DNA from 4 places in the Aliivibrio sp. 1S128 genome. Region 1 is predicted to be linked to each of the others. Evidence: predicted binding sites of a transcription regulator. Region 1 holds the regulator's gene; each other region holds the start of a gene.
What was found. The regulator CRP, encoded in region 1, controls carbon source genes, mostly activating them, when cyclic AMP is high. The targets are predictions, from matches to a motif close to TGTGANNNNNNTCACA.

Region 1 (6,049 bases):
TTTAGTGCTTAGAGCGAGTACGGCACCCCCAAAAAGCCGTTAACGTAAAGACAAGAATTAATAAGAAGAAAAAGAATAAAACACTAAAGTCACTACTATCAATAGAACTATTTGTTCAAATAGTGACTTTTTACGTACTTTTTTACACAAGTGCTGGTATGCATTCATACAACTGATTACCATGACGTATTCTCTCTGTAATTCTGTATAAAGTAAAAGTATTGTGGCCAATAAAGATTATGTAAAACGTGGACGCTCTCCTAAGAAAGCGACAAAGAAACCAGCCAAGAAAAAAGGGGCTAAACAACCTGCATCGAGTGGATCAACTCCATGGAAAGCGGTTGCTGTTGCTACTCTATTAGTCGCGGTGTTTGGTTATGCCCTTTACTTTCTAAATGACTCTCCTACACCAGAAACTAAATCAACGGTGACCGAAGTTATTCCAGTTAAAGCTAAAAAGAAATCTAACACGGAAGAGATCCCTCCAATGCCAGAAGAGCAATGGAGTTATATGGATGAACTGCCAAATAAAGAAATTGAAGTTAAACAAAAAGAACTGAAAGTTTCTGAAATCCCTTACATCATGCAATGTGGCGCTTATAAAAATCGCTCACAAGCCGAAGAACGTAAAATGAACATCGCGTTCCAAGGACTAACCTCTACAGTTAGACATGCAGAAGGCAGTAGCTGGTTTAAAGTGGTTTTAGGTCCGTATAAATTTAAGCGTGATGCTGAAAAAGATCGCCATAAATTACAACGAGCTAAAATAGAGCCATGCGCTATCTGGAAAGATCAGTAGCCCTCAGCATAAAAAGTCGTAATAACATCACACATTTCCCAAAAGGAGCACATCAAGTGCTCCTTTTTCTATTCTCCTCATCTTGAAAACCAACATCATCCCCCCCATTACAATAGTAATAATCATAAAGATTAATGTAAGAGTCTCACTAAATTACATCATCGAATAAGAGGTTTTACTCGTGACTACAATAGTTTCTGTACGCCGTGAAGGCAAAGTCGTGGTTGCTGGCGATGGCCAAGCATCTCAAGGTGATATGATCGCAAAAGGTAACGTAAAAAAAGTACGTCGCCTTTACAATGATTCCGTTTTAGTTGGCTTTGCTGGTAGCACTGCTGATGCATTCATTCTGTTTGACCTGTGTGAACGAAAGCTAGAAATGCACCAAGGTAATTTGACTAAAGCTGCCGTTGAACTCGCTAAAGAATGGCGTAGTGACCGAGCCTTACGCCGCCTTGAAGCGATGTTAATCGTTGCAGATAAAACAACGTCTCTAATCATCAGCGGTACGGGTGATTTAATCAATGCGGATAATGACCTTCTTACCATTGGTTCTGGTGGTTATTTTGCTCGCTCTGCAGCGACTGCATTACTAGAAAACACTGATTTAGATGCACGTGAAATTGCCACAAAAGCATTGACGATTGCGGGCGATATTGATGTCTACACTAACCATAATCATACCATTGAAGAACTGAACGTTTAACGATAAATAATAAGGAATACCCATGTCTGAGATGACTCCTCGTGAAATCGTACACGAACTAGATAGCCATATTATTGGTCAAGATAAAGCAAAACGTTCAGTGGCAATCGCACTGCGTAACCGCTGGCGTCGTATGCAACTTAACCCTGAGTTGCGTGCTGAAGTAACCCCAAAAAATATTTTAATGATCGGACCAACGGGTGTTGGTAAAACCGAAATTGCCCGTCGTTTAGCTAAATTAGCAAACGCGCCTTTCATAAAAGTAGAAGCCACAAAATTCACCGAAGTGGGTTACGTAGGCAAAGAAGTCGACAGCATTATTCGTGACTTAACTGACGTGGCAATAAAAATGACACATCAGCAAGCGGTAGAAAAAGTAAAATTCCGTGCTGAAGAACAAGCTGAAGATCGTATTCTCGATATTTTATTACCACCGGCTCGTGATGCATGGGGTAAAAATGAAGAAAGCGATAATGACTCAGGCACTCGCCAATCTTTCCGTAAAAAATTACGTGAAGGTAAGCTAGATGACAAAGAAATCGAAGTGGATGTTGCGGCTCCTCAAGTTGGCGTAGAAATCATGGCTCCTCCTGGTATGGAAGAGATGACAAACCAACTTCAAGGTATGTTCCAAAATCTATCTGGTGGTGAAACAACTAAAAAGCGTAAGATGAAAATTAAAGATGCGCTTAAAGCCCTATCTGAAGAAGAAGGCGCTAAATTAGTTAACCCTGAAGAATTAAAAGAACAAGCGATTTTCAACGTAGAAAACCACGGTATCGTCTTTATTGATGAGATAGATAAAATCTGTAAAGGGTCTAACTCCCAGTCTGGTGACGTATCTCGTGAAGGTGTGCAACGTGACCTACTTCCATTAGTTGAAGGCAGCACAGTAAGCACTAAGCACGGTATGGTAAAAACAGATCACATGTTATTTATCACTTCAGGTGCATTCCAAATGGCTAAGCCATCGGACCTTATCCCTGAACTACAAGGTCGCTTACCAATTCGTGTTGAACTTGAAGCATTAACTGCGAATGATTTTAAACGTATTCTTACCGAACCAAATGCATCGTTAACAGAGCAATACATCGCTTTATTAGCAACAGAAAATGTTAATCTTGAGTTTACTGAAGATGGCATTACTCGTATTGCAGAATCCGCATTCCAAGTAAATGAAAGCACAGAAAACATTGGCGCACGTCGTCTGCACACCGTGATGGAACGCCTAATGGAAGAGATCTCTTATGACGCATCCGAAAAAGATGGCGAGAGCCTAACGGTAGATGCCGCTTACGTAACATCTCGCTTAGGTGATCTGATTGCTAATGAAGATCTAAGTCGTTTCATTCTATAATTGACGACGAATACTAATTCCAGTAATTATCTGTTCATTATTACTGGTTAAACAATAGTTAAAAATAAAGCCTCATACATCAAAATGTATGAGGCTTTTTCTTTGGAAAAAATAATCTAAGCAATCACTTCCCAAGAATGTGTCATCTCAATGCCTTCACCTAGCATTAAACACACAGAACAATATTTCTGTAATGAATCAGCAGTGACTCGCTCAACCACCTTAGGATCGAGATTATCTCCACTCACTTCAAAGTGAATGTTAATATGAGTAAACAACTTCGGCGCGGTTTCACGACGATCACTTGATAGCTTTGCAACGCAACCAAGTACGGCTTGATTTGCTGATTTTAGACCATCAACAACATCAACAGAACTGCATCCACCGGCAGCCATTAACACTAATTCCATTGGGCTTGGTGCTTTTTCTCCACCATTACCATCCATTACAACAGAGTGACCAGATTGAGATTGACCTAAGAAAGTAAATCCATCAATCCATTTAACTTCAGCGTTCATAAAAGCCTCTTTACTACATAAAAGGAAAACTCGTGATCCATTTCACGAAACTGTGCCCTTGGTCGCACATTTCATACGATCAAAGTCAAGAAATCAACGGCGAAACAGGGTATGATTTTATCAATTATCCCAACGAACATGCAGCCTTGTTCCGATAACCATATTGTATAGGCCAAACTGATATTTGGCTCAGTTATTTTAAAATGGACATCGCCTACTTGGCAAACGCAGAGGAAGTATAAAAGTATGGTTCTAGGTAAACCTCAGACAGACCCAACATTAGAGTGGTTCTTATCTCATTGTCACATTCATAAGTACCCATCAAAAAGTACTTTGATTCACGCGGGTGAAAAAGCTGAGACTCTTTACTACATCGTAAAAGGTTCTGTTGCTGTACTAATTAAAGATGAAGAAGGAAAGGAAATGATCCTTTCTTACCTAAACCAAGGTGACTTCATTGGTGAACTTGGCTTGTTTGAAGAAGGTCAAGAACGTTCAGCATGGGTTCGTGCAAAAAGCCCTTGTGAAGTTGCTGAGATTTCATTTAAGAAATTCCGTCAACTTATCCAAGTAAATCCAGATATTCTGATGCGTCTTTCTGCTCAAATGGCAACTCGTCTACAAATCACTAGCCAAAAAGTGGGTGATTTAGCATTCTTAGACGTTACAGGCCGTATCGCTCAGACTCTACTGAATCTAGCTAAACAACCAGATGCGATGACTCACCCAGATGGCATGCAAATTAAGATCACTCGTCAAGAGATCGGTCAAATTGTAGGTTGTTCACGTGAAACTGTTGGCCGTATCTTGAAGATGCTTGAAGAGCAAAACTTGATCTCTGCACACGGTAAAACAATTGTAGTTTACGGTACTCGTTAATTTAACGCTTATCTTAAACGAATAAAAACGCAGCCCTTGAGCTGCGTTTTTTTATGCCTAAATTTTAGAATTAACTGTCTGTGCTTTCAAAAATTTTATCAGCAGATGCAGCGACAAATCCTGTATATATCTTCCCACTTGGCAACGTATATCGCTTAGCAAACTCATAAAATCCACCAGGAATTTCAAACTCACCCTCCGTAAAATTCACTTTCACTTTATCCGCCATTGTTGATGACTGTTCTAAGTAAACCTCAGGAGAGCCTTTCACTTCACCACCCACTTCGTTCATTGCAAAACCTGCATCACGTAAGTGTTGGTTCACATCAACCACTTCAGAGAACGCTTCAAGCTGATTAACGTAAACCGTAAAGTGATTAGCGCCATAACCATGAGCCGCTAACCAAGAAGCGTACTCACTTTCCTTCGCTAATACTTGATAGTCTTCGAAACTTAATGTCCAAGGCCTACCGGAAGAAAGAAAATCACTGGTGGCAAAATAGTGGGCTGGTACTTGTTCAACCAAGCCATGAATAATGTCCTGTATTTCAGGTGATAACTCTTCTACTAATAATTCACTAATAAAAACGAGTGGCGCATTAGGATCTGGGTGCTCAAAATGCTGCGCTTTCAGTTTTTTAGCTTCAAAGTCATAAATCTCACACGCTTTATAGCCTATTGCTAAAAATGGTGCAGCAAGAGTCTGTAATCCAACTTTAGGTAAATTAAACGTACGTAGCGCAATATGATCGTTAATCAGTTCATCGTTATTAGACAGTAATTGATGCACCTTCCCAGCAGATGGGGATAAGCGCGCAATATAATCTTTCCACAATGACGAAAATAAAGAATTTACATTATTCATGTTTATCGCCTCTTATAGAGTTAAACCCGGAGAGAGTTGTGCAGGTATTTCACATGCATCGCCTTCCATTGATGCCATTGGATATGCACAGTAATCCGCTGCGTAATACGCACTTGGTTTCATATTGCCAGAGGCACCCGGACCACCAAATGGCGCGTCACCACTTGCTCCCGTCAATTGACGGTTACGATTTACAATACCAGCACGAATATGCTCTACAAAATATTCCCACTCACTGTCATCCGTGGAAACAAGGCCTGCCGATAATCCATAACAAGTGTCATTAGCAAGCTTTACGGCTTCTTCTAATGTCTCGTAACGCACCACTTGCAGTAATGGTCCAAAGTATTCTTCATCTGGTAATTCAGCAACGTTAGTCGCGTCAATAATACCCGGTGAAACAAAGGCATGACCTAAGCTTTTGGCTTCAAGTAAAGACTCTCCACCCAAAGCTTGTAAATTCTTCTGAGCATTGAGAATAAACTCTGCTGCTGCGACTGATATTTGCGATCCCATAAACGGAGCGTTATCAGCAAACGGTTGGTCAACAACGATGCTTTTTGCCACCTCAACAAGGCGAACTAACAACTCATCGCCTGCTTTTCCAATAGGGACATATAAGCGACGCGCACACGTACAACGTTGACCCGCACTAATGAATGCCGATTGAATAATGGTGTAAACTGCCGCTTCTTGGTCGCCAAAATCTTTTGAAATAACCATCGGATTATTACCGCCCATTTCTAGAGCCAGCATTTTTCCGGTGTCTCCTGAAAATTGGCGATGCAGGATATGTCCAGTATTCGCACTACCGGTAAATAACAGGCCATCAATACCTTTAGCTCCCGCTAGCGCTTCACCCGTTGAACGAGCACCTTGTACTAGGTTAATCACACCATTTGGCAAGCCTGCTTGTTGCCATAAT
Region 2 (6,049 bases), on a different contig from region 1:
ACACAACAATGGGCGTTTTATGGTCTTTTAGAAAATAAGAAATTCGTTGTAAGTGACTGCATTAATATAAAAGACACTCCGAATGGATTAGGAAATCCAACCTGGCTATCTCAACAAAAAGCAGCGAAAGCGAATGCGCCAGTTGTCGATCTGATATTAAAGAAAGGGGCGATATTTGTCGGAAAAACTCAGATGGATGAGTTTGGTTTTGGCTTGCACGGTAATAATGCCCATTACGAAGCCATTTTAAATCCAAATAGTGAAGGGCGATTTATAGGCGGTTCTTCTTGCGGTGCTGTAGCGGCGGTTGCAAATGGGTTTGCTGATATTGGTTTAGGAACTGATTTAAATGGTGGCGTTCGGATCCCCGCGTTATATGCTGGTTTGTATGGGTTTAAATCGTCGACTTGCGGCGTCAATATGAATGGAATTGATAGCATAGCAAAAGAAGATACGTCACTTGGGTGGGTTGCAAAAAATTTATCAGACATAAGAAAAGTAGCAGCAACACTAACGCCAATGTCACCATTAGTGATGATTGATCGTATTGTGGTATTAGACAGCTTATTTCTTGATGTTCCTGATGAAGCAAAAGAAAAATTAGAAAAATTGCTTACGTCATCTCCCTATAATGTGGTTCGCAGTAAAGCGATCAGTAAGATCATTACCACAAAGGCCGCTGAGAGTTTTAAAGTTATCTCTGCAACAAGAGGGCTGCGAAATATCGAGCTTTGGATTGAAAAGAATAATTCAGTTGTTAGTGATGAAATTAAGATGCAAATGAAGTGGCTTGCTTCATTAAAATATAAAGATGAGCGTATCGCTTTAGAGCAAAGAGAGTTAGTTAAATCGGTTTTAGAATCGATTTTAGACGAAAAGACATTAATATTAATGCCAACAACGGCGAATACTGCACCGCCAAGAACGGCATCAGATGAACAGCTGTATAAGCTTAATACTCAAATATTGAAATATACATCGTTGGCCAGTTTAGCTGATTTACCACAATTACATCTTCCATGGTTTTCAGTAAATAATTCACCGTGGGGAATTTCATTAATTGGCCAAAAAGGAATGGACAGACAGCTTATTGATGCCGCTATTCGTTGGAAGAGTAATCAATAGATCTATTGAACTCGATAGGTAAGTAAACCTGAAATAAAAAATAGAGGAGGGCATGGCCTCCTCTATTTATTCTTCATTACAAAGAAACGTATTCTAATACCATATTAGGGCTTAGATCTTTTAGCGTACATGTTGTAATCGCTAAATGACTAATCGCCCCTTTATGATCTTCAATCAATGCCGCTTTTTTTATCTCAGATAACGCTTCACGAGACATATTTGCGTGTACTAGAGCCACTTGTAGCGGTGGTAAACTAGGATTGAATGCTGCGTTTTCAGCATACATACCTGAGTAAATATTGCCGTTATTCATTTCTAACGCAACACCACTAAAGTTTTTAGAATAAGGAGCGTGACTGCGATTTGCCGCCTCGAACGCCGTGATTAGTAATGGCGAGTTAGATTCAAAAGTCAGCTCATGAGACACCTTCGCAAGTAAGCCGCCTTCAATGCCTAGATCTTTAGGGCCGAAAGATTCTGGTAAATACTCTTGTAGCGATTTTTCATCACGATCAGGCAGTTGAACCATCAAACTATCAGCGGTCGTTAATTCATTCATAAATTGACGACAGTGACCACAAGGACTGAAATTAATAGTGATGTCTAAAATGCCTGTTTCACCGTGGATCCAAGCGTGACTGATGGCAGATTGTTCTGCATGGATAGTTTGGCCTAGCTGAACATTGCTGAATTCCATGTTCGCACCAAAATATAAATCACCAGAAACACCGCGCGCGATTGCGCCAACATAGAAGTTAGAAATTGGGGCAACAGAAAATGCAGCAGCTAAAGGTAAAAGCGCCAATCTTAATTCTTTATCGCTTAATTCACTTTGAGAAAGTAAAGACAGAAACTGTTCTTTAGTAATGACACCAGTAAATTGCTCATTAATTAAAGGAGCAATAGCAGATAGCAATGAAGAAGGAAGTGTTTTCATCGCTTCTTCTAAGCGTTGTTGCAGAGAGTCTTTATGTAGGGTGGTCATCTATATGATCCTTTTTAAATATTATGGGATCATTTTAGAGGGAATTAGAAACGAAACATAGATCAAGTTCACACTCAATGATGCAATTTTACATTAATTACATCATTGAGAGAGATGTCACACCGTATTTGGTGTTCTTTTATCCAATGATTAGTACATCAATAGCATTAGCGAATAAATCACAGGAGCAACTAAAGACGTAATAATTCCACAAATCACGAGGGCTAATGAACTAAATGCCGCATCTTGAGGGTTCACTTCAGCCGCTTGTGCTGTACCTAACGCATGAGAAACATTACCCATTGCTAAACCTCGCGCTAATGAGCTCTTTATCCCTAACAGGTTATAAATAGGGTAAGCGAAAATAGCCCCCATTAACCCTGCTAATAATACCAAGATAGCCGCTATAGCCGCTTCACCTTCAAGTTGTGATGAAATCGCCATCGCAATAGGTGTGGTTACTGATTTTGGTAAAATACTAGCAACGAGCTGCATATCAGCGCCCATCCACACCGCTAAGAATGCGCCAGATAACATAGAGAACAAAGATCCAACACTACAAGCTAATAAAATAATCTTCCAGTTAGCACGTATATGGGGCAATTGTTCATACAATGGATAAGCTAAAGCAACAACAGCAGGCTGCAGTAAATAACTTAAAAATGCATTATCTGCATAGTAAGTTTCATAGGGAACCTTTAATACCATCAAAATAGGAATGACAATAAAAACACTCAATAATAATGGATTATTAAGCGGATGAGGAAAGCGTTTTGCAAACCAACGGGCTGAATAAAAAACAACGACCGTTAAAATAACCCACATTATTTATTACCTCTATCAAGACGATCGATAAATAATGACAGGCACACTAATACTAATAGCGACCCCCCCGCGGTACTCACAATAATAGGTATGGCGTTATCAAGCAGTAAATCAAAATGCGTCATTAACCCAACTGAAATAGGGATAAATAAGATCAGCATATTGCGCATAAAAAACTGACAGCCAGTTGCTGTCCAATCAGGCTTGCATACGCCAATTACCATTGCAGTAAATAGAATAAGCATTCCAATAATACTGCCGGGAACCGAAATGTTCAGCCACAATTGAAGTCCGTTACCCGCAAATAAGGAAGCAAAAATCCAAGCGAAAGAATAAATATATTTAATCATGATACTAACTGTTGTACGTAATTATAAACGGCGCGAAGAATCGCAGTCTTTTTCTCATTGCCTTCAGATTCAAGGTATAGATTTTCAAAGTTTGATTCATATTCAGGTAAATGAGTTTGGAAATAATCTTGTAAGTGTGATTGCCACTTTAGCTGTTCTGATTCATTAAGCGTATGCGGGAAATTACGCGCACGATAACGGAACAGTAATGGTTTAATTCGTGGGTCACTGACATTTGGTTCAAAGTCGATTAGCTGCTCAGGTGTCGATTGACGGATCATATCAATCGCTGTTTTATCAGCATGAGAGAAGAAACCATCGTATAGAAGGGTATCTACATTAGTCGACTTTTCATAATTTGGTTCAATGCTGTACAAAGCAATCAGCTTCTGTCTGATCTCAGGATTATCACGGATCACTTTAAGATTTTTTAAACAGGCCGCTCTGTCTACATTTAGGTTTTCAGCATTCTCAGCCGTCAGCGTTTTTGCCGGCGCAAGAATAGGGCACTTGTTTAAATGCACGAGTTTAACAGGAACAGGCAATTCATCAGGCGCAAGATCAGCACGCTTGGTATACATGCGTTGATGTAGTTGCTCTGCATCTAATTCTAGGAACACACTTGGGTCTAACGCTAAATCAATCGTAATGACCGCGTTGTTGTTCGTTGGGTGCCAAGCAACAGGCACAATCCAACTGATATTGCCTCTATCTACGCCAAACATACCAGATACGTGCATTAACGGTGTCATTTCAACGATATCGATTAACGTTGCCGCTTTCTTTTTATGACGCATAGAAAGCAGGTAGTTAAACATTTTAGGTTGTGCTTTTTTAACCACTTTAGCTAACTCGATGGTGGCAATAACATCGGCCATCGCATCGTGGGCATTTTCATGTTCAATGCCATTTTCTTGAGAGAGTTTTTCTAATCTAAAGCTTGGTTTACCTTCTTCGTCTTTTGGCCATTGAATGCCTTCAGGACGTAGCGCATAAACGGCACGCATCACATCAAGTAGATCCCAACGTGAATTACCATTTTGCCAGCTCCAACCATACGGTTCAAAGAAGTTACGGTATAAGGTGTAGCGAGAAACTTCATCATCAAAACGAATGTTGTTGTAGCCTAATGAACACGTATTTGGCTGTGATAATTCCTTATGGATTTGAGTAATGAACTCAGGCTCAGACAAGCCTTTATTTACCGCAGTTTGTGGTGTGATACCCGTAATTAAACACGCTTCAGGAGAAGGTAAGTAATCAATTGGAGGGCGGCAGTAAATAACTAATGGCTCACCAATGATATTGAAATCTTCATCGGTACGAACCCCTGCGAATTGGCATGGGCGATCGAGAGATGGGCTAGTTCCCCATGTCTCATAATCGAAAAAGAAGAAACTTGGTGCGTTATCCTGCGGCATAAGTGTGTCCAATTAATAGCAATACATTAATTATCAGAGATCTATCACATAATCGCAAGGCATTAGAAACAGAAGAGGAAGAAAAATTAGAAGGGTCTTTATTGAGTGATGATCTTTGCTTAACGAGCATATTGACCACGAACAAATACATTCGTCATTTACGTGCGATGTTAAAGCGTGAGTATTGGCGAACGCATGACTTTAGACGCTCGTTATCTACAGGAATTTCAGCGCTTGGTGTTATGTCTTATGAGTGCTATGCAGAAAAGTTGATACTAGGTATGAGATAGAAGAATCCAGCTCAAATTATTAGCGGTTATTTTATTGAGTTGGAATTTTGGATGAATTTAGTCAAATATCTGTAATTTCAAGATAAATCAGTGTTACAGCTTTTGGAATGGTGTCTTAAAAATGAAAATCAGAAACAAATTGAAATCTAAAAGTGTCTATTTTGTTAATCATCACCTATATTCTTTTTGAACAAGAACTTGGTTCGGAATAAAAAATTAAAGCGAAATCAAGTGATAATAATTATATAGGAATCATTATGAATAAATACATGGCAGAGTTTATAGGTACATTTTGGCTAGTGCTAGGAGGGTGTGGTAGTGCCGTATTAGCCGCTGGTTTTCCTGAGCTAGGTATAGGGTTTGCCGGCGTAGCTCTGGCTTTTGGTTTAACCGTATTAACAATGGCATTTGCGATTGGACATATTTCAGGTTGTCACCTAAACCCAGCAGTATCTATCGGCCTTTGGGTTGGTGGACGCTTTGATGTAAAAGATCTCGTACCTTACATTATTTCACAAGTTTTAGGCGGGATTGCAGCAGGTGGTATCTTATATCTAATCGCAAGTGGTCAAGCTGGCTTTGATTTAGCGGGTGGTTTTGCCTCAAATGGTTTTGGTGAACATTCACCTGGTGGTTACACAATGACAGCGGCATTAATTACAGAAATTGTAATGACTGCAATGTTCTTAATTGTCATCATGGGTGCAACAGATAGCCGTGCTCCAGCAGGATTTGCACCGATTGCAATTGGTCTGTGTTTAACACTTATCCATTTAATCAGTATTCCTGTGACTAACACTTCTGTTAACCCTGCACGTAGTACAGCAGTTGCTTTGTATGCGGGTGATTGGGCTATATCTCAGCTTTGGTTATTCTGGGTAGCTCCAATTGTGGGTGCTATTATTGGTGCTTTGATCTATAAAGTAATGGCGAAAGAGTCATAATACTTAAATAACCGTTTTAGAGAATAAATAAAAATGCCGATGATTTAATTCATCGGCATTTTTTATAACCATTCTTTAACCGCTATTTTTGATTTATTTGTTCCATCTC
Region 3 (6,049 bases), on a different contig from region 1:
TATTACTGAATTAGAAGGAGTGCGAACATTGAGCTCTCCTCTTTTATCTGAAATGCATACCAATACTCAATCACGACGCGATCTATGGCGACAAATTTGTTCTTATGACCATTAATATCCAACTTATTTCTGAAACTCATCTTGATGATATTTGGCGAATAGAAAGAGCGGCACATTCACACCCTTGGGCTGAATCGATGATCCGAGACTTAAATAGTCGTTGTGCACAACATCGAGTAATGCTAGAAAATGATCAAGTTGTTGGTTATTTTTATGCGCAGAATGTTGTCGGTGAAGTGACGTTACTTAATGTTGCTATTGATCCTGCGTATCAAAGAAAAGGGTTTGGTCGTAAATTGACTGAGTTTTTTATTGATATGTGTATGGAACAAAGTGCTGATTCTGCTTGGCTTGAGGTGCGTGAAAGTAATGTTAAAGCGATCTCTTTGTATGAATCTGAAGGGTTTAATGAAGTTACTCGACGCCACGATTACTACCCAACAGCTAATGGTAAAGAAGACGCCATTATCATGAGTTATATATTCTTTTAATCGGCGCTTTAGATAATCAACGTCTTTGAGTATAATCTCGCCTAATTACATCCTTTCTGAAATCTTACAGGATTATCAACGCTTATGTCTTTTTTACAAGAAGTGGGTAAACGTAGAACGTTTGCCATCATTTCTCACCCGGATGCGGGTAAAACAACCATTACTGAAAAAGTATTATTATTCGGAAACGCGATTCAAAAAGCGGGTACGGTAAAAGGTCGTGGTTCAAACCAGCACGCAAAATCAGACTGGATGGAAATGGAAAAAGAACGTGGTATCTCGGTAACTACGTCAGTAATGCAATTTCCATTTAACGGTTGCCTAGTTAACCTTCTTGATACTCCTGGACACGAAGATTTCTCGGAAGATACCTACCGTACTTTAACTGCGGTAGATTCATGTCTAATGGTTATCGATGCCGCGAAAGGTGTCGAAGATCGTACTCGTAAATTGATGGAAGTAACGCGTTTACGTGATACGCCAATCGTAACCTTCATGAACAAAATGGACCGTGAAGTACGAGACCCAATGGAAGTGCTTGACGAAGTAGAAAGCGAGCTAGGTATGGCTTGTGCTCCTATTTCATGGCCTATCGGTTGTGGTAAAGAGTTTAAAGGTGTTTATCATATTCACCGTGATGAAACGATCTTGTATCAATCTGGTCATGGCCATGAGATCCAAGAAGTACGCACGATCAAAGGTCTTGATAACCCAGAGCTTGATGTTGCTATCGGTAACGAACTTGCGAGCAGTGTTCGTGAAGAGCTTGAATTGGTTATTGGCGCTGCGCACGAGTTTGATTTAGAGTTATTTCTTAAAGGAGAGCTAACACCAGTCTACTTTGGTACGGCACTAGGTAACTTTGGTGTTGACCATATGCTTGAAGGTTTGACTGAATGGGCTCCTGCACCACAAACGCGTGAAGCAGTAGAACGTGCAGTTGAAGCTACTGAAGAAAAATTCTCAGGATTTGTATTTAAGATCCAAGCAAACATGGATCCTAAGCACCGTGACCGTATTGCCTTCATGCGTATTGTATCGGGTACTTATACCCAAAGTATGAAAATGAACCATGTTCGTACAGGTAAAAACGTCAGTATTTCTGATGCGGTAACCTTTATGGCGGGTGATCGTTCTCGTGCTGAAACAGCCTATGCGGGTGACATCATTGGTTTGCATAACCACGGCACGATTCAAATAGGTGATACCTTCACGCAAGGTGAAAACTTGAAGTTCTCAGGTATTCCAAACTTTGCACCTGAATTATTCCGTCGTATTCGTCTAAAAGATCCGTTGAAGCAAAAACAACTATTGAAAGGTCTTGTCCAACTTTCTGAAGAAGGTGCGGTTCAGGTTTTCCGTCCGTTACAAAATAACGATCTTATCGTTGGTGCGGTTGGTGTTCTTCAGTTTGATGTGGTTGTTTCTCGTCTGAAATCAGAATATAACGTAGAAGCTATTTATGAAGGTATCAGTGTTGCAACCGCTCGTTGGGTTGAATGTACTGATGGTAAAATCATGGATGACTTCCAGCGTAAGAGCCAAGCTAACCTAGCATTAGATGGGGGCAATAACTTAACGTATATCGCGCCTACTATGGTTAATTTGAATTTAGCAGTAGAGCGTTTCCCTGAAGTTCAATTCAGAGCAACACGAGAGCATTAATTTGTTCTATTGCTAATAAATCTAAACGGAGTCTTAACGGACTCCGTTTTTGTATCTATTGTTTATACTTGTTCTGATTATTAAATTCGATATATCCGTGATAGGGGAAGCTTTAATGTGGAAGATAATTAAACAATGGATTAAAAAGTATGATGTATGGTGCTTGTCTCTTGGTTTAACACCTGAAAATAAACGCAGTTGTGTGCCATATAAGAAAGAAGAAGAGTGATGTCATTTAAATTGATAGATACCCATTGTCACTTAGATTTTTCTCCTTTTTCAGAAAGTGAAACGTATTATCTTAATAAAGCCCAGGAGAGTGGTGTAACCAAGTTTATTGTGCCCAGTGTTAATCAATTAAATTGGGACAAGGTAAGCGAACTCGCTGAGAGAAATGAAGGGGTGTATTATGCGCTGGGTATTCACCCGTTATTTATATCTTCTGATTATGAACATGAAATTGAACGCCTGAAAGACAAATTTAAAGTTCAAGCTCAGGCTCGTATTGCTATTGGAGAGTGCGGGTTAGATTTTTGGGATCCTGAATGTAATCGCGATATCCAAATACATGTATTTCGAGAGCAATGCTTATTAGCCAAAACCCACCAACTTCCCTTAATTGTACACAGCCGAAAAAGTCACGATCATGTTTTAAAAGTACTGCGAGAAATAAAACCAGAGAAAGGCGGGGTTATCCATGGGTTTAGTGGCAGCTTACAACAAGCGAATCAATTTATTAATTTGGGCTTCTATATTGGTGTCGGTGGTGTGATTAGCTATGAGCGAGCGATTAAAACAAAACGCACAATTTCTGAGCTTTCTTTAGATCGTTTATTATTAGAAACAGACGCTCCTGACATGCCATTATCTGGTTTTCAGGGGGTACCTAACTCGCCAGATAAAGTACGACATATTCTAGAATGTTTGATTTTGTTGAGAAAAGAGTCAAGGAAAACGATTGCAAATGCTGTTTATAGAAATACTAATCATTTGTTCGGTATTTGAGTTGCCAGTCATTTCTTTAGATGTAATTGATGAATCTTTAGATACCCCTTAGTGATAAAGATCACACTAATGAATGAATGTATGATGTACGTTGACAGAATATGTGACAACGGCATTACTTTATTAGTGGTTCAGTGAGTATAATCGCCCCCGCTAATTTGAAACACGCCAACAATCAATTTTAGGGAAACTTTTAACTATGAGCCTGTTAATGAGCTTGGTTGGGATTGTAGCACTGCTTGCTTTTGCAGTACTTCTATCTGATAACCGCAAAGCAATCAATCTACGTACTGTCGGTGGCGCTTTTGCCATTCAATTTATTCTAGGTGCATTTATACTATACGTACCTGTGGGTCGTGATGTACTTTTAGGTGCATCTGAAGCGGTTGCGAATGTAATCAACTATGGTAACACTGGTATCGAATTCTTATTCGGTGGCTTAGTCTCGAATAAAATGTTTGAAGTATTTGGTGGTGGCGGTTTCGTATTCGCACTGCGCGTACTTCCTGTAATCGTATTCTTTGCATCATTAACTGCGGTACTTTATTACCTTGGTATCATGCAAATTGTGATTAACTTCTTAGGTGGTGCTCTTCAAAAAGCACTTGGTACTTCTCGTGCGGAATCTCTTTCTGCTACAGCGAATATTTTCGTTGGTCAAACAGAAGCACCTCTAGTTGTTCGTCCATTCATTCCAAAAATGACTCAATCAGAATTGTTTGCTGTTATGTGTGGTGGTCTAGCTTCTGTTGCTGGTGGTGTACTTGCGGGTTATGCGTCTATGGGCGTGCCTCTAGAATACCTAATCGCAGCTTCATTCATGGCAGCTCCTGGTGGTCTTTTATTTGCTAAAATTCTTAAACCAGAAACAGAAACTCCAGTTGACCAATTTGACGCACTTGATAACAAAGGCGATGACAAACCAGCTAACGTAATCGATGCTGCTGCTGCAGGTGCTGCAACAGGTATGCAACTTGCGTTAAACGTAGGTGCAATGCTTCTTGCTTTCATCGGTCTAATCGCACTAATCAACGGTATCTTAGGTGGTGTTGGTGGTTGGTTCGGTATGCCAGAAATTACGCTAGAGCTTATTCTTGGTTACGTATTCGCTCCAGTTGCTTTCCTAATCGGTGTGCCGTGGGAAGAAGCGACAATTGCAGGTTCTTTCTTGGGTCAAAAATTAGTAGTTAACGAATTCGTTGCTTACTTAAACTTTGCACCATACCTAGCTGAAGGCGCTGAAGTTGTTCTTTCTGATAAAACGAAAGCAATCATTTCATTCGCACTATGTGGTTTTGCTAACCTTTCTTCTGTAGCAATACTACTTGGTGGTTTAGGTAGCCTTGCTCCTGAACGTCGTCATGACATCGCTAAGATGGGTATGAAAGCCGTTGCTGCTGGTACATTATCTAACTTAATGTCAGCAACAATCGCAGGTCTATTCTTATCTCTATAATCGTTATAGAGTAAATTAGACGCTAAAAAAACCCGCATTTATTGCGGGTTTTTTTATGTCTATAGAAAGATAACGTTTTGATGAATAAATAATTATTTCCATTTTTTATGTAAAAAGAGTGAGATGCAAACCGATTGCGTTACCAGATAGAAACAGTGAGATGAATTAATCTTGATACAATACGAATCATAGCAAAGAGAAAGGCAACTAGGTTTTGAAAATTAAACTACATTTAATGTATACACGATAAGTAACTTGAGAGTGAATTATGTTGAATGAAGTTTTGTTATCAGTCTTAGCTGGTTTGATTGTTGGTGTTGTTTTTTCAGCAATTAAATTACCAATTCCAGCACCTCCAGTATTATCTGGTGTTATGGGGATCGTCGGTGTTTATCTTGGAGCCGTGGGTTATCAATGGATTATTGAACGTTTCTTTTCATAATCCCAGTGTCTTTATATGGAAACATGGTTTCACTAGTGCCTCAGAAGAAGTGTTGGTAAAATAAAGCATGTTTCAACGGTGTCTCATAATGAAATATGAGGCAAACAGAATAGCGGTACTTTTTCATCGTATGAAGTAAGTACTGGCGGCAAAATGGATATTGATTGGGTGTAATTTCACTCAAGTCTTCAGGGAATCAAGTCCGCTCATTTGCTGTTGAACTTAATACATGAACAGCAAAACTATCAAAGAATTTATTCTATTTTGGAGATAACAATGAGCGATTTAAAAGCAGCGGCACTACGTGCATTAAAATTAATGGATTTAACGACTCTTAACGATAACGACACAGATGAAGTTGTGATTGCGTTATGTAAGAACGCGAAAACAGCAGTAGGTAATACAGCAGCAGTTTGTATTTACCCACGTTTCGTTCCTATCGCTAAGAAAACGCTGCGCGAGCAAGGCACACCAGAAGTACGCATTGCAACAGTAACTAACTTCCCACATGGTAACGACGATATTGCTATCGCTGTTGCAGAAACTAAAGCAGCTGTCGCTTACGGCGCTGATGAAGTTGATGTGGTATTCCCATACCGTGCATTGATTGCTGGTGACGAAACCGTAGGTTTTGAACTGGTTAAGCAATGTAAAGAAGCGTGTGGCGACATTCTGCTTAAAGTTATTATTGAAACTGGTGAGTTAAAAGAAGAAGCTCTTATTAAGAAAGCGTCTCAAATCTGTATTGAAGCTGGCGCTGACTTTATTAAAACCTCTACTGGTAAAGTGCCAGTTAACGCAACACCAGAATACGCACGCATGATGCTAGAAGTAATTCGTGATATGGGCGTAGCTAAAACAGTTGGCTTTAAGCCTGCTGGCGGCGTTCGTACTGCTGAAGATGCACAAGCATACCTAGCAATGGCTGAT
Region 4 (6,049 bases), on a different contig from region 1:
AAGCCATCTAAAAGGTGTTCTTGATTACTATAATGAAATTCTTGATATTCACTGGCTAATTCTTTTGTGGAAAGGTCAAAAAGACTTAACTGGATATAATCACGGCCTAAACGCACTGCGATAGAGTGAAAAGGTTCCGTTTCGGTGGTCAAAGAGATCGCTCTTCGTCCACCAGTTGACGCTTGTTGCGCGACTTCTTTAATTAAGCCGCGCTCCAATAATTGACGGGTTATTTTGGTAACACTTGCTGGGGCAAGTTGACTAACATCTGCGATTTGAATTCGAGATATCGGTCCTTTTTGGTCGATTAAACGATAAACAGCCGCACTGTTTAATTGTTTTACTAGATCTACATTACCAATTTGTCCGTCAGTCATATTAACTTTGCTCGTATTGTCCGTTAACAACAGTCGCTTTTACATTAAAGTCACGATCAAAAATAGCAAGGTTAGCAACCATGTTCTTTTTAATTCGGCCAAGTTTATTATCCACGCCAATTGCTTGAGCTGGATATAACGTAGCCATACGTAGTGCTTCGTCTAAAGCGATTCCAACGTGCTCAACTGTATTCTGAACTGCTTCAATCATAGTCAGAGCTGAGCCGCCTAATGTGCCATTCTCATCAACACATTTACCTTCCTTGTAATATACTTTCTTACCAACAAAAATAAAGTATTCCATGTCAGCACCTGCAGGAGCTGTGGCATCGGTCACTAATACTAGCTTTTCTTTCTTTATTTTGTGCGCAATTCGGATATTTGCATAGTCTACATGGAAACCATCAGCGATGATGCCAGCATAAACTTCTGGTGTATCATAGATAGCACCAACAACACCAGGTTCACGACCAACCATAGGCGTCATCGCGTTAAATAGATGAGTTGCGAAAGTGATACCTGATTCAAAACCTTGGCGAGCTTCTGCATACGTAGCATTAGTGTGGCCAATTGATACAACAATACCTGCTTTACATAAACGTTCGATGTGTTCTGGATCATTTTGCTCTGGAGCAAGAGTTACTTTTGCAATTAAATCCGCGTTATCACACATTAATTGGATCATATCAGAGTCTGAATGACGGATATGGTCAACGCTATGAATGCCTTTTTTCATTACGTTTAGGTATGGACCTTCAAGGTGTAGACCTAAAGATTGGTTTTGATATTTATTGTGATATTCACGAGCAGCTTCAATCGAAGTTCGCATATCTTGGTCTGAAGAGGTAATTAGTGTAGGTAAGAAACTAGTACAGCCTGATTTTAAGTTCGCTTCATGCATGATCTGCATTGTTTCTGCAGTGATTTCATCATTTAGCATCACACCGCCACAGCCATTTAATTGAAGGTCGATAAAACCAGGGCTTAGAATGGCACCATCTAAATCCTTTAATTCAATACCATCGGGTAATTCTGATGTTGGGCAAACGGCTTCGATTTCTGTTCCATTAATGATGACAGAATGGTTAACAAGAACATCGTTACCAGTATAAACCTTACAGTTAGTTAGTGCATACATAGCTTGAATCCTTTAGTTATAATTTATGATACGAAAAAAGTGTAAACTTTTTTTCGTTTAAATTTTTAAGCAAGTAAAAATAGAACTGCTTACTGAGCGGTACACTCAGTTACCTAAATGTTACGTTCAGTAATGACAAAGTTTGGTCTTTTATAGACCAAATTTTATTCCGTATGTTTTATTCTTTCGAATGATAAAATAAGTTTTATGATCTCGCTAGCAAAATACCTTAAATATTCCCTCCGCAGGTGATAATGATCACAATTAGCTCGCTTTTAATTTGCGGGGCGAAATTAATCCCTTACACTGACCCTGTTAATAACGAGTAGCGAAATAAGTTTATAACGGACAAATTAAGCTATTCAAAAAAATCTAAAATCCTTATAGGGGGAATCTAAAGGTGAATATTTTAGGATATTTTCAAAAAGTAGGTAAAGCACTGATGGTACCAGTTGCTACATTACCTGCAGCAGCAATTTTAATGGGTATTGGTTACTGGATTGACCCGGTAGCTTGGGGCGGTAATAGTGCATTAGCAGCGTTTTTAATCAAAGCTGGTGCGTCTATCATTGATAACATGTCTGTACTATTCGCAATTGGTGTTGCTTATGGTATGTCTAAAGATAAAGATGGTGCAGCGGCACTTTCTGGTTTTGTTGGTTTCCTTGTTGTAACTAATCTTCTTTCTCCAGGCGCAGTAGCTCAGATTCAAGGTATTGATCCTGCAGCTGTACCTGCGGCTTTTGGTAAGATCAACAACCAATTTGTTGGTATTTTAGTTGGTATCGTATCTGCTGAAATCTACAACCGTTTCTCTGCTGTTGAATTGCATAAAACACTTGCATTCTTCTCTGGTAAACGTCTTGTTCCTATCTTAACGTCATTTGCGGGTATCTTAATTGCCTTCATTCTTATGTACGTTTGGCCTGCTATTTACGGTGGCCTTGTACACTTTGGTGAATCAATCCAAGGTATGGGTTCTGTTGGTGCTGGTATTTATGCATTCTTCAACCGTCTACTTATTCCTGTAGGTCTTCACCATGCACTTAACTCTGTGTTCTGGTTTGACGTTGCTGGTATTAACGACATCCCTAACTTCCTAGGTGGCGCTAAGTCTATCGCTGAAGGTACTGCAACTGTAGGTGTTACAGGTATGTACCAAGCTGGTTTCTTCCCAATCATGATGTTTGGTCTACCAGGTGCAGCACTAGCTATCTACCACACTGCAAAAGTTGAGAATAAAGAAAAAGTAGCGTCTATTATGATCGCTGCAGGTTTCGCATCATTCTTTACAGGTGTGACAGAACCACTAGAATTCTCATTCATGTTCCTTGCTCCTGCATTGTATGTAGTTCACGCGGCATTAACGGGTATCTCTGTATTCATCGCAGCATCTATGCAATGGATTGCAGGTTTCGGTTTCTCTGCTGGTCTAGTTGATATGGTTCTTTCTAGCCGTAACCCACTAGCAGTTAACTGGTACATGCTAATTATCCAAGGTATCGTATTCTTCGCAATTTACTACTTCGTATTCCGCGCTGTAATCATTAAGTTTAATCTTAAGACTCCAGGCCGTGAAGAAGATGATGAAGAAGAAAGCTCAATCCGTGGTTCTAAAGAAACAAGTGAACTAGCTAAGCAGTATCTTAAAGCGCTTGGTGGTCATGAAAATATCGAAAATATCGATGCTTGTATTACTCGTTTACGCTTAACTCTTAAAGACACTAGCGTAATTAGTGAGAAGCAACTTAAAGGCCTTGGTGCAATGGGTGTAGTTAAACTTGGTTCAAACAATGTTCAAGTTATTCTAGGTCCTCTTGCTGAAATCGTTGCTGGCGAAATGAAAAAAATCCCAGCGTCGGAAGACCTAACAGCAGTTGCATTACCATAATTATTGAGTAAATTAACTCGATTTAATAAGCCGCTCTAATTAGAGCGGCTTTTTTTATGGAAATAAAGCAACTATTTGATTCTATATATTGAGTATTGCCCCATAATTGTGGATCATAGGGAGATATGAACAATCTGTTCTTTCTCTTAATACCAATGAGGTGCTTTAGATGAGTGAAACTGAAACTCGTCCTACCAACTTTATCCGTCAAATTATTGATGAAGACCTAAAGTCAGGTAAACATTCCAGTGTCCATACTCGTTTCCCGCCAGAGCCAAACGGTTATCTGCATATCGGTCACGCAAAATCTATCTGTTTGAATTTTGGTATTGCTCAAGATTACCAGGGACAGTGTAATCTACGTTTTGATGATACTAACCCTGAAAAAGAAGATATTGAATACGTTGAATCAATCAAAAATGACGTTAAATGGTTAGGTTTTGATTGGAGTGGTGATATTCATTATTCTTCAAACTATTTCGATCAGTTGTATGGTTACGCGGTTGAATTGATTGAGAAGGGCTTGGCTTATGTTGATGAGCTAACGTCTGATCAAATCCGTGAATACCGTGGTTCTCTTAAAGAGCCAGGTAAAAATAGCCCATACCGCGATCGTAGTGTCGAAGATAACCTTGCGCTATTTGAACAAATGCGCGATGGTAAATTTAAAGAAGGCACTATTTGCTTACGTGCAAAGATTGATATGGCTTCTTCATTTATCGTTATGCGTGATCCAGTTATTTATCGTATTCGTTTTGCTTCTCATCACCAAACTGGTGATAAGTGGTGCATTTACCCAATGTACGATTTTACTCACTGTATCTCGGATGCGCTTGAAGGCATTACACATTCAATTTGTACGCTAGAATTCCAAGATAACCGTCGTTTGTACGATTGGGTATTAGAAAATATTACGATTGACTGCCAACCACATCAGTATGAATTCAGCCGCCTAAACTTAGAATATACGATTATGTCTAAGCGTAAGCTGAATGAACTTGTGACTGAGAAGTTAGTAAATGGTTGGGATGATCCACGTATGCCTACTGTTTCTGGTTTACGTCGTCGCGGTTTTACTGCTGGCTCTATTCGTGAATTCTGTAAACGTATTGGTGTAACTAAACAAGAAAACATGATTGAATTTGGTTCATTAGAATCATGTATTCGTGATGATCTGAATGAGAATGCACCTCGTGCGATGGCTGTACTTGAGCCTGTAAAAGTAGTGATTGAAAACTACGAAGAAGGTAAGGTAGAAACGTTAAACGTTGCAAATCATCCTAACAAGCCTGAAATGGGCACGCGCGAAGTACCATTTACTCGTGAAGTTTATATCGAGCAAGATGATTTCCGTGAAGAAGCAAACAAGAAATACAAACGTTTAGTTCTTGGTAAAGAAGTACGTTTACGTGGTGCTTATGTTATTCAAGCAAATCGAATTGAAAAAGACGAAGCAGGTAACATTACGACTATTTTCTGTAGCTATGATGCAGAAACGTTAGGTAAGAACCCAGCAGATGGCCGTAAAGTTAAAGGTGTTATTCACTGGGTATCAGCAGATAAAGCGGTACCAGCGGAAATTCGTTTGTATGATCGTCTATTCACAGTGCCAAATCCTGCTACTTTAGAGGATTTCTCAGAGAGTATTAACCCTGAGTCGTTGGTTGTTAAAAATGGTTTTGTAGAACCAAGTTTAGCAACAGCAGAAGTTGAAGCAGGCTATCAATTTGAACGTACAGGCTATTTCTGTATTGATAACAAAGACTCTACACCAGAAGCTCTTGTATTCAACCGTACAGTAGGTTTACGTGATACTTGGGAAGGTTAATCCAGACTAAGTATTTACTGAATTGATAATAAAAAACCAGCAGAAATGCTGGTTTTTTTATGACTAAAATCTGTTAAATTGATGATTAACCGTTATGAGCATCATCATTATCAATGCAGTCATTAGTAATACAGTGGCCGTATAGATATAAACTGTGGTTAGTAAGTCGAACATTGTATTTTTTAGCGATATCTCGTTGACGTTCTTCAATCATTTCATCAGAGAATTCGATAACTTTACCGCAATCTAAGCACACAAGGTGATCATGGTGGTGTTGAGTTGCTAGTTCAAAAACAGATTTACCACCTTCAAAATGGTGACGGGTCACAATGCCGGCATCATCAAATTGGTTTAATACGCGGTATACGGTAGCAAGACCAATCTCTTCACCAATATCGATTAATTTTTTATATAAATCTTCTGCACTGATGTGTTGGCAATCTGGTTGTTGAAGTACTTCTAAAATCTTCAAACGCGGAAGAGTAACTTTTAAACCGGCTTTTTTTAGTGCTTGGTTGTTATCTGACATCGACTTTTCCTGTATTGACATTCTGCATCGATTTTTTGTGCAGTTTTAATAACTTAATTATAGGGAACATTCAATCTAGTTGATACCCTATCTGTACGATCTCTTACAAAAAAATAGATGTTGATCTTATGTTAAGAAAACATTTATTATGAGGTCAGACCAGATTTAAGGATGATAAATATGTATAAGTACTTTACCCCAAAAATAGTTAGAAGGGCATTGAATATTTGGCCACCATTTTGGGGGGCTGGGATCTCGATCCAAACTATTTCATCTGACTTTCAAG

Region 2: cdd (cytidine deaminase) is a predicted target of CRP. The motif match lies at 2,217-2,232, and genes of this name have one in related genera.
Region 3: A6E03_RS15215 (NupC/NupG family nucleoside CNT transporter) is a predicted target of CRP. The motif match lies at 3,272-3,287, and genes of this name have one in related genera.
Region 4: nagE (N-acetylglucosamine-specific PTS transporter subunit IIBC) is a predicted target of CRP. The motif match lies at 1,763-1,778, and genes of this name have one in related genera.

Annotation. Positions count from the first base shown of each region.
Region 1 is NZ_MAJV01000003.1:279,516-285,564, forward strand. It holds gene cytR (DNA-binding transcriptional regulator CytR) at 1-43, shown strand, start outside; gene A6E03_RS03095 (SPOR domain-containing protein) at 224-799, shown strand; gene hslV (ATP-dependent protease subunit HslV) at 981-1,505, shown strand; gene hslU (HslU--HslV peptidase ATPase subunit) at 1,528-2,862, shown strand; gene A6E03_RS03110 (OsmC family protein) at 2,979-3,380, opposite strand; gene crp (cAMP-activated global transcriptional regulator CRP) at 3,627-4,259, shown strand; gene A6E03_RS03120 (DUF1338 domain-containing protein) at 4,330-5,124, opposite strand; gene astD (succinylglutamate-semialdehyde dehydrogenase) at 5,137-6,049, opposite strand, start outside.
Region 2 is NZ_MAJV01000058.1:284,637-290,685, reverse strand. It holds gene A6E03_RS09080 (amidase family protein) at 1-1,125, shown strand, start outside; gene cdd (cytidine deaminase) at 1,202-2,110, opposite strand; gene A6E03_RS09070 (CidB/LrgB family autolysis modulator) at 2,261-2,935, opposite strand; gene A6E03_RS09065 (CidA/LrgA family protein) at 2,935-3,285, opposite strand; gene sbcB (exodeoxyribonuclease I) at 3,282-4,706, opposite strand; gene A6E03_RS20250 (hypothetical protein) at 4,709-4,996, shown strand; gene aqpZ (aquaporin Z) at 5,254-5,940, shown strand; gene A6E03_RS20040 (hypothetical protein) at 6,023-6,049, opposite strand, start outside.
Region 3 is NZ_MAJV01000109.1:43,798-49,846, forward strand. It holds gene A6E03_RS15195 (DNA polymerase III subunit psi) at 1-115, shown strand, start outside; gene rimI (ribosomal protein S18-alanine N-acetyltransferase) at 105-551, shown strand; gene prfC (peptide chain release factor 3) at 636-2,216, shown strand; gene A6E03_RS15210 (TatD family hydrolase) at 2,445-3,221, shown strand; gene A6E03_RS15215 (NupC/NupG family nucleoside CNT transporter) at 3,421-4,677, shown strand; gene A6E03_RS15220 (XapX domain-containing protein) at 4,949-5,119, shown strand; gene deoC (deoxyribose-phosphate aldolase) at 5,396-6,049, shown strand, end outside.
Region 4 is NZ_MAJV01000111.1:48,838-54,886, forward strand. It holds gene A6E03_RS15885 (ROK family protein) at 1-377, opposite strand, end outside; gene nagA (N-acetylglucosamine-6-phosphate deacetylase) at 379-1,515, opposite strand; gene nagE (N-acetylglucosamine-specific PTS transporter subunit IIBC) at 1,916-3,406, shown strand; gene glnS (glutamine--tRNA ligase) at 3,576-5,234, shown strand; gene fcrX (ferric iron uptake transcriptional regulator FcrX) at 5,320-5,763, opposite strand; gene A6E03_RS15910 (hotdog fold domain-containing protein) at 5,944-6,049, shown strand, end outside.